DNA from 3 places in the Parendozoicomonas sp. 209JJ7-1 genome. Region 3 is predicted to be linked to each of the others. Evidence: predicted binding sites of a transcription regulator. Region 3 holds the regulator's gene; each other region holds the start of a gene.

Region 1 (3,242 bases), 230 kb from region 3:
CCGGGGTTATCATCTGACCAACATGGCTGAGTACGGACTGCTCAGTATTTTCATGACCAAAAGTGCCATCAGTACCCAGGGAATTCAGAACCCCCAGAACCGCTACCACCAGTACGATGGTCTTACCGGCGCGGACAATAAAGGACTTCAGGCGATCCCAGGTGCGGAGCAGAATGCCCTTCAGAGTAGGCAGATGATAACGGGGCAACTCCATTACGAACGGCGTGGCCTCACCCGGCAAAAGGGTGTTTTTCATAATCAGACCGGTCAGCACCGCCACGGCGATACCAGTCAGATACAGCGCAAACACCACATTCTGGCCGCTGTCAGGGAAGAACACCACCGAGAACAGGGCATAAACAGGCAGGCGTGCACCACAGGACATAAACGGGTTCATCAGGATGGTGAGCTTGCGATCGCGCTCATGCTCCAGGGTCCGGGTCGCCATAATCGCCGGCACGTTACAGCCAAAGCCCACCAGCACAGGTACAAATGCCTTGCCCGGCAGGCCGAGGGTGCGCATGGCGCGGTCCATAACAAAGGCCGCCCGGGCCATGTAGCCGGAATCTTCCAGCACGGACAAGAATAAATAGAGAGCCGCAATAACAGGAATAAAGGTTGAAACAGTCTGAATACCGCCACCGATACCATTGGAAAGCAGAGTAACCAGGAACGCAGGTGCCCCGACGCCTTCGAGTACATGGCGGACACCATCCACAAAAACAGTGCCAGAAAAAATATCAAAGAAATCAATAAAGGCGCTGCCAACATTGATAGAGAACATGAACATCAGGTACATGATACCGAAGAAGATCGGCATACCCAGGGCACGACTCAGTACCACGGAATCGATCTTTTCAGTCATGGAGCGACTGACATTCTGACTGCGGGCTACAACGCCATCGGTAAGGGTGTCGATAAAGCTGTAGCGGCCATCGGCAAAGAGGATATCTACCTCTTCATCACCGGCAGCCTGCAGAGCATTGCGGGCACTGGTGACCGAGGCCATGGTATCCGTGGACATCAGGCTTTCCAGGCTCTGGTCCCCTTCCAGAAGGCGACCGGCCAGCCAGCGCTTGCAGACATTCAGCTCTGCGGCTTTTACCCCAACCACAGGCTTGAGTTCAGCCAGAGCCTGCTCAATGATGTTGCTGTAACCTACCTGTACCCTCTTATCCTGGCGGCTACCGGACAAGTACTCTTCAAGAGCCACTTTCAGGGGTTCTACGCCATCGTTACGACTGGCAATCACCGGAATCACCGCGCAGCCCAAGCGGTTTGCCAGCCCTTCAGCCTTGATGGATACGCCCTTCTCTTCGGCGACGTCCATCATATTCAACACCACCATCATCGGCCGGTTCATTTCCAGCAGCTGGGTGGTCAGGTAGAGGTTTCGCTCAATATTGCCGGCATCAATAATATTGATGTAGAAATCCGCTTCATCCCCCAGGACATAATCCCGGGCGAGCTTTTCATCAATCGCTGTATTGCCTATGCCGACATCAAGAGAGTAAGTGCCGGGAAGGTCTACCAGCTCTACTGAACGACCGGAGTATTCATAAATACCTGTTTTACGCTCCACCGTAACGCCAGGCCAGTTACCGACCTGCTGCCTGGCACCGGTGAGAGCGTTGAAAAGCGTTGTTTTACCACAATTCGGATTACCGAGGACAGCAACACTCACCTGCGCCATTACAGGACTCCTTTTTCACTAATACACACTGAGCTTCATCCTGACGCAGACTCAGACTGAAACCACGAATTTCCAGTTCTACCGGGTCTCCCATAGGGGCCCTCCGGACCACCTTCAGTCCGGTTCCCGGAGTCAGACCCATGGCCAGCAACTGGCGCCTGTAGCCACCACCACCAGCATATCCGGCCACAAAGCCGGATTCGCCGACATCAAGATCGCTCAGTGTTAAAGACATTCATTACTCCTTGCACAGCACACCTTGAGATTCACCCAGGCAAACAAACGCAGATTATAGAATAAATGATAATCGTTCGCGTTAAGGACATGTATTAAAAATCTGCGAAATACACGCACTTTGAGGATGAAAGAATCTGATTGAGAAGCATACGCAATAAAGGAAAACCATCCTTTGACATATATCAAACCTACGGAGGTAACCCATACCAAGGTGGAATAGCCCCTCCCCCCCGTTATTCATACACTCCCCTTCATCTGACTCATTCCAGGGAACGGTATTTATGAATATGAGCACCCTATCCACCACACTCCGGAGCGGCCTTCAGTCGACCCAGGCCGCCCTGGTTGAGCTGACCCATCAGACGAAAGCAAGGCTGAAAGTGCTGGCCAAAGTCACCACCTACATCGGCCAGCTGTTCAGGACCCATATTCTCAACAGTCCCCTGTTCAAGCTGTTAAGCCAGCGCAGCTGCGTAAACACGGCCACCAATACCCAGGTGAATGCAATAACCGAAGACTTTGTCCGTGTCGCGGCAGAAAAATCCAGGCTGACACGGAAAAACAACAAACTTGCACGGCAGCTCAATCATGCCCAGCAAAGGCAGAAACATATGCAGCACAAGCTGAAAGAACAAAAACAGGTACAAACCGAGCTGAAAACCAGCCAGCAGATACTTGAGCAGAAGTTTAGGGAATCTGATGAAAATGTTGAAAAAATCAGAGGTGAACTGAAAGAGCTTGATCTTGCCCATAACACCGAACAATGGAATGTGCAGGAAGCGAAAGCCCAGCTGGAAGCGTACAAAGAACGAGCCGAACAGAAGATGTCTGAGCTGGAAAGTGAAGCGGCGCTGCTCTCCAAACAGCAGAAAGACGAGATAGAAATTCAAAGAGCAAAAATCTCTCTAATGGAAGACGAACGCAACCGCCTCAAGGAAGCCCTGGAACTAACTACTACGGAGAAAGAGCTGGGACAACAAGAGTGCCGTGATCTGATATACAGGACACATCTTCAAGAGTCTCACTACCAACATCTTCAGCAGGAATACTACAAACTGCATGAGCAATTCAACAGAGCCAAACAAGCCATCGCCTGTGTGCTTGATCTGCCACAGAACCCGGCATTACCAGAGCCCGCAGAAGAAAAGCAGGATTAATTCTTCACCCAGAAAAACACAAACCCGGCCAAGCGCCGGGTTTGTGCTGTTCAGGCTGGAAATGAATCGGGTCTATTCGCCCTCACCTCTTTCCCGGAACTCTTCTGGCGGAGGAATGATCGCATTATCCAGCTGCTCCCACATTTGATGCAGAG
Region 2 (3,242 bases), on a different contig from region 3:
TCACGCACCTCAGGCACTTTCTGGCCACCTTCAGCAGTCAGGGAAGCCATACGCAATTCATAACTCAGAACCTGCACAGAAGCCGCCAGATTCAGGGAGCTGAATTCCGCGACAGAGGGAATATGCACCTGACGGTGACACATGCGCAGTTCTTCATTGGTCAGGCCACGATCTTCCCGACCAAATACCAGAGCAACTTTCCCCTCTTCAGAGGCCTCATTCACAACCAGCCTTGCGGTATCCCGGGGATCGGTCAGCTCCAGAGAGATACCCCGCACACGGGCACTGGCACCAATAATCAGGTCACAGTCCGCCACAGCTTCGGCCAGGGTTTCAGTAACCACCGCATTTTCCAACAGGTCGGTGGCACCGGAAGAAAGAGCCCGCGCCTCACCGGAAGGAAAATCAACGGGATCAACCAGATAAAGAGAGGACAGGCCCATAGTCTTCATCGCCCGGGCGGCGGAACCGATATTGCCCGGGTGAGTGGTATTAACAAGAACGATCCGGATATTCTCTACAGACATCTTCAGCCACTGGCCCGCTCTCGGGCCTTTATCCAAAAGGCCCATTCTAACAGAAGCTGCTGGAGTTCCCGATACATGCGTCACCTGAAGACCCATATCGACCACAGGCAAAATACCCATCAAGTCACATCATCCCGGCGAAAAGCCACTTATATGCCTGCTAAACAACCCGACTAGTGATATAATCCCCCGATTCGCATATACCATTTTCCTCACAGAATACACATCTCGCTATGCAACCGATGGTCACAATTGCTTTGCGTGCTGCACGCAAGGCGGGCGATATTATTGCCCAAGGCTACGAACAGCTGGACATTATCAAAGTCCAGAAGAAAGAGGCCAACGATTATGTTACAGATATAGATAAGACCGCTGAGCGAGCCATTATCTCTATCTTGAAGAAAGCCTACCCCAACCACGGCTTTCTGGGGGAAGAAAGTGGCCACCAGCCCGGTGAAGGCGAAGGTAAGGACCATCTCTGGATCATCGACCCGCTGGACGGAACCACCAACTTTATCCACGGCGTACCCCAGTTCGCGGTAGCCATTGCCTGTCAGTACAAAGGCCGGATTGAGCATGCCGTCGTCTATGATCCCATCCGCCTGGAAGAGTACACCGCCAGCCGCGGACAGGGTGCAGCCCTGAACGGTCGTCGCATTCGCGTCACTAACCGCACCAGCCTGCAGGGTGCCCTGCTGGGAACAGGCTTCCCCTTTCGTGAAGGCCAGATGGATAACATGGACAACTACCTGGGCATGTTCCGCAGTCTGATTGGCGAAACCGCCGGCATCCGTCGCCCCGGTGCAGCGGCTCTGGATCTGGCCTACGTTGCCGCCGGTCGCTACGACGGTTTCTGGGAAATGGGCCTGAAACCCTGGGACATGGCGGCAGGCAGCCTGCTGGTTCTGGAAGCCGGCGGCCTGATTGGTGATTTCCGTGGCGGCAACAAATACATGGACAAGGGTAATGTTGTTTGCGGTGCCCCCAAGGTATTCAAGGAAATCCTGACCCGCATCCAGCCCCACCTGACTGAAGATATGAAGTAATTCCTTTTTCAGGAACAGCTTCCCCGGTGCCTGCCCCCGCAGGCACCACCTCTCCTTATATCACACAAACATTGGCAAATACTGACCTGGATCAATACAGGGTAATAAGTGTTTATACGACTATAAACCCTAAGGGAACTCTTTCATTCCATAAATAAGAACAACACAATCACCTAATTTCCGGGAGGGGCCTATGACCCATTCAGCTATTCAGTTTCAAAGATGGAAACACAAGGAACTGATCACCTGGAGTGACGATCTCAGCGTAGGCATCCAGGAAATTGATGAGCAGCATATGATTCTGGTGGATCTGGTAAACCAACTGCACCAGGCTATCCACGAACGTCATGGCAATGAAGCCACCAACAAAATTCTTAATGATCTGGTGGAATACACCCGTATCCACTTTGCTGTTGAAGAGAGTCTTCTGCGGGTGCTGGGCTACCCTGAATACGAACCTCACAAAAAACACCATGAACAGTTAATCGACCAGATTAACGAACTGCGCGGAAAAGTTTCCGAAGGGAAACACGTCAGCTTTGAGCTACTCCACTTTCTGAAAAACTGGCTGACCCACCATATTCTCGAAGAAGATAAAGAGTACGTGCCGTTTATGCTGAAGAAAGGCGTAAAAGCCAAATATGAAAAACGCTCCTGGATGGATCGCCTTTTCCACAAGTAATCCCATTACTGAAAAACATAAAAAAACGCCGGCGTGAAAACCGGCGTTTTTTATGGGTCAAAACATCTTCAAGACCTTGAGCTTCACCTCAGTGCATTTCGTCTTCTTCATCTTCCCTCACAGGAACAATCAGGTCTTCACGGGAGATATTCATATACAGCAGCATATTGGACGCGATATAGATGGAGGAGTATGTACCCACACCCACACCCACCAGCAACGCTGTGGCAAAGCCGTGAATCATGTCTCCGCCCAGGAAGAACAACGCCAGCAGTACCATAATAGTGGTACCGGACGTTGCCAGAGTACGCCCAAGGGTCTGACTCAGGGAGATATTAATAATCTCCGCCGGCGTACCACGGCGCACCTTGCGGAAGTTCTCCCGCACACGGTCATACACAATAATGGTGTCGTTCAGTGAGTAACCGATAACAGCCAGAATCGCCGCAAGAACCGTCAGATCAAACTGTAACCCGAACAGGGAGAACACACCCAGTACAATCAAGCTGTCGTGGGCCAGAGCAACAACCGCGCCTATGGAGAACTTGTACTGGAAACGGAAGGCGATGTAGAGCATAACCAGCGCCAGGGCCAGCATCATGCCCAGGCCACCCTGGTCACGGAGCTGTTCACCCACCTGCGGGCCGACAAACTCAACCCGCTTTACCGTGATATCTCCGGGGTAGAGGTCATTAAGCTTACGGGCAACACGATCACCCAGATGGGCGTCAGTGTCACCGCCGGGAATACGAATAAGAACATCCGTTGCCGAGCCGAACTCCTGGGCAATGGCATCGCCATAACCCATATTTTCCAGCTGCTGCCGTACACCCGCGACATTGGCAGGACGATCATACTCCAGCTCAACCAGGGTTCCCCCGGTAAAGTCCAGACCAAAGTTAATGCCATTTACAAACAGGCTGGCAACAGAACCCAGAAGCAGAATCACCGACAGCAGAGTCGCCATCGTGCGCAGCTTCATAAAAT
Region 3 (3,242 bases):
ATGACAACACTGTCAGATTTCCTAACAGGCAAAAGAAAACCCGCCGAAGCGGGTTTTCCTGGCAATACCTTGCTCATTATCACTTCACTCTGCGCCTCCCCCGTTGAGCCCCCTCCAGCTCTGGCTCATTCTTATGTTTAAGAGCAATAGTCTTCTCTTCAGGGAGATTGTTCTCAGTAGCGTTAGCATTGGCATTGGCATTGGCATTGGCATTGGCATTGGCATTGGCATTGGCATTGGCATTGGCATGAACGGAAGTCGCATGATCCTGCTTTTTCTGCTCTTCCTGCTTCTTCACTATGGTCTGAGTCACTGTACTTGTATCATCCAGGCTTTTACCCATCATAATCCTGGCCACGTTTCCGAAAAACCTTATAACCATTTTGGTAGAAAAAATTGATATAGTGCTCCTGGTGGCATAAATAGTATCAGAATTATTCGCCCATGATGTGGGCAGTATTTTGTGGGCCAGAACATTGGAGCTTCTGAAACAGAAATACGTAGCCAGAATCTCGGGAATACTCTTCACGAATGTCCAGCCTGTGTCCTTGGTCAGCGTCCAGCAACCATCCGCAAGGCGCTTGTATACGCTAACTTCGCCTTGAACCTGACCATCCTTAACGTGGGTCTTGCCAGGCACAGCCTCGCAGCTTTTATTCCTGAATGGTATGCGGCCTCTAATATCGGGCATCCTAGCCCAGCAGCCACCGATATAACCTTGCACTTTATGTAACATTTCCAACCTCCAAAGATGTCTAAACCCTGATCCCAAACTTCTACCCCGAGGCAGAAGTGGCCCGCCGGGCTTTGATGGATCAGAAATGTCTGGCCAGGGACCAGAAGCCAGCTCCCCGAATACCCGGAATGGCTGTACTGCCCCTTATTGACTGATCGGGAGAGGGAGAGTTCGCTCCTGCCAACTGCTCTGTCAGCAGAGATAACGGCAAAACGACTGAAAGCGTCTGTTTATGGGGTGACAAAACGGGTTACCAGAGATAACAACCCAAGTGCGCCCCTATTGGTAACAACTGTACAGAAAAAACCAATAACTATTTATTTTTCTCAATAAAATAATAGGTATCTATCACAGGGTTAAACTCGGCGGCATATTCCCATACAATATGAACCACTCTTTTCAACAGCCAACCGGTTCTTAGGGGCTCTTAAATATGGCGTCCAAACTCAACGTAAGGCATGCCAGCCAAGTAGCCTGCCGGGACTGTAGCCTGAGTCCATTGTGTCTACCCCTGGCGCTGAAAATCGAGGACATTGACGACCTCGACGAAATCATCAAGCGCGGGCGACCCCTGAAAAAAGGCGAACATCTGTTCCTGGAAGGCGATACATTCCATAGTGTTTTTGCGGTTCGCTCCGGCGCCCTGAAAACATATACATCAACCAATGAAGGTGAAGAACAAATCACAGGCTTCTACCTGCCCAGCGAACTGGTCGGGTTAAGCGGGCTGGATACAGACACCTACCCGGTTTCTGCCCAGGCCATTGAGACCACCATGGTCTGTGAAATCCCCTTCGACAAGCTCGAAAAACTCTCCGACAGCCATCCGGCCCTCCGCCGCCAGCTGATGCGGATTATGAGCAAGAAGATCCGCGAAGATCAGCAGATGAAACTTCTGCTGTCGAAAAAGAATGCCGACGAGCGTATCGCGACCTTTCTGATCAACCTGGCCAGCCGATTCCGACGCAGGGGCTTCTCCTCACAGTCATTCCGTCTTTCTATGTCCCGGAATGAGATGGGAAACTATCTGGGCCTGGCTGTAGAAACCGTAAGCCGGGTATTTACCCGCTTCCAGAAGGCTGAACTGATCCATGCCAACGGTAAAGAAATAGAAATTACCAGCGCCATGGAGCTGTGCACCCTTGCAGGTGGTAAACTGAGCGACACCCCTGAAGTTGTGAATATTCAGTAACCATGCCTATGAGCGATACAGCCTTTAACGAAAACCACCTCCGAAGCCTGATTCGAGCCGTCCCTGACTGGCCTGAACCGGGCGTTATGTTCCGGGATATCTCCACGCTGCTGAAATCTCCAGAAGGGATGCGCATGGTGCACAGCACCTTCGCCGAACGCTATCGGGAGAAAGGCATCACCCACATCGGTGCCCTGGATGCCCGGGGCTTCCTGCTCGGAGCCCCCCTGGCGGATACTCTCGGCCTGCCCCTGGTAATCTTCCGCAAACCGGGCAAACTGCCTGCGGAAACCATCCGGGAAGAATACGCCCTGGAGTACGGTAAGACCGCCCTTGAGGTTCATGTTGATGCCATGAACGCTGGTGACACAATTGTCCTGATTGATGACCTGATAGCCACAGGTGGCACGCTGCTGGCGGCCCACAAACTGGTTAACCGGCTGGGGGGCAGTGTCGCGGAAGCTGCGGCGATTATTGACCTGCCCGCCCTGGGTGGTTCCGCCCTGCTGAAGCAGGCGGGTATTCCCACCTATACCCTCACCAGCTACTGAGCGCTTTTCTTAAGCCTCCCAGCTCTTCACCACCAGCCTGAACCTTCAGGCTGGTTTATTTATGCCGATGTCAGTTTCTGTAACAGAACTTCTCAGTAACAAGAACAGGTTGACATGGGAATCTGCGCCAGGGAATTACGACAGCTCATTATCCGTCCCACACTCCAGCATTTGAGTATGTGGAGCCCTACAACAGAGAACCTGCTATTGGGAACAGCCGCCCAGGAATCCGGCCTCGGGGAACACCTGCAGACAGAACACCACAACGCTTACGGCCTGTACCAGATCACGCCAAGAATGCACCGCAATGTCTGGGACAATTTCCTGGCCCACCAGCCGGAACTGGCCAGTAGAATCCGCGGCCTTGCCAGCCAGCATGAATTCCTCCAGCGCCCCCATGCGGAACTGGCCACCAATCTGGCCTATTCCACAGCCATAGCCCTGATGATCTACCTCCGGCGCGGGCGCCCCCTTCCCAAAAACAGCGCCGACAAACCTGCCCGACTGGCCCGCTGCTGGCATAATAACTTTCATGGCAAGCCCCAGGGCACGGTCGCTGACTTTATCCAGAATTACACCCGGCTGGTGAACGACCAGATTCTGGAACCCATTCGCCAAAGTTAAGTATTCACAACAAGCCTGTCAGAACCCTTTTTCTGCCGCCATAGTCAAAGACCCATTGAATACGCAGAGTGAAATATTCAATGGACACATTTTTCAGTCTTCCAGGCCCAGGAAATCAACATAAAAGTCTCCCCCAAAG

Evidence for each region. Region 3 encodes FNR, which switches genes on or off when oxygen is low (the NO sensors DNR and NnrR bind a similar motif). Its sites were predicted from a motif close to TTGATNTANATCAA; they were not measured.
Region 1: the regulator FNR is predicted to act here: its motif matches at 2,103-2,116, upstream of ACY2RQ_RS00345 (FeoA family protein).
Region 2: the regulator FNR is predicted to act here: its motif matches at 1,655-1,668, upstream of ACY2RQ_RS09450 (bacteriohemerythrin).

Annotation. Positions count from the first base shown of each region.
Region 1 covers NZ_JBYVJU010000001.1:76,568-79,809, forward strand. Annotated here, with positions in the region: gene feoB (Fe(2+) transporter permease subunit FeoB) at 1-1,693, opposite strand, end outside; gene ACY2RQ_RS00345 (FeoA family protein) at 1,662-1,928, opposite strand; gene ACY2RQ_RS00350 (hypothetical protein) at 2,212-3,087, shown strand; gene ACY2RQ_RS00355 (hypothetical protein) at 3,160-3,242, opposite strand, start outside.
Region 2 covers NZ_JBYVJU010000008.1:10,248-13,489, forward strand. Annotated here, with positions in the region: gene ACY2RQ_RS09440 (RNA methyltransferase) at 1-572, opposite strand, end outside; gene ACY2RQ_RS09445 (inositol monophosphatase family protein) at 761-1,573, shown strand; gene ACY2RQ_RS09450 (bacteriohemerythrin) at 1,767-2,255, shown strand; gene secF (protein translocase subunit SecF) at 2,344-3,242, opposite strand, start outside.
Region 3 covers NZ_JBYVJU010000001.1:302,514-305,755, forward strand. Annotated here, with positions in the region: gene ACY2RQ_RS01360 (hypothetical protein) at 80-691, opposite strand; gene ACY2RQ_RS01365 (hypothetical protein) at 816-980, opposite strand; gene fnr (fumarate/nitrate reduction transcriptional regulator Fnr) at 1,170-1,928, shown strand; gene ACY2RQ_RS01375 (adenine phosphoribosyltransferase) at 1,937-2,479, shown strand; gene ACY2RQ_RS01380 (hypothetical protein) at 2,657-3,103, shown strand.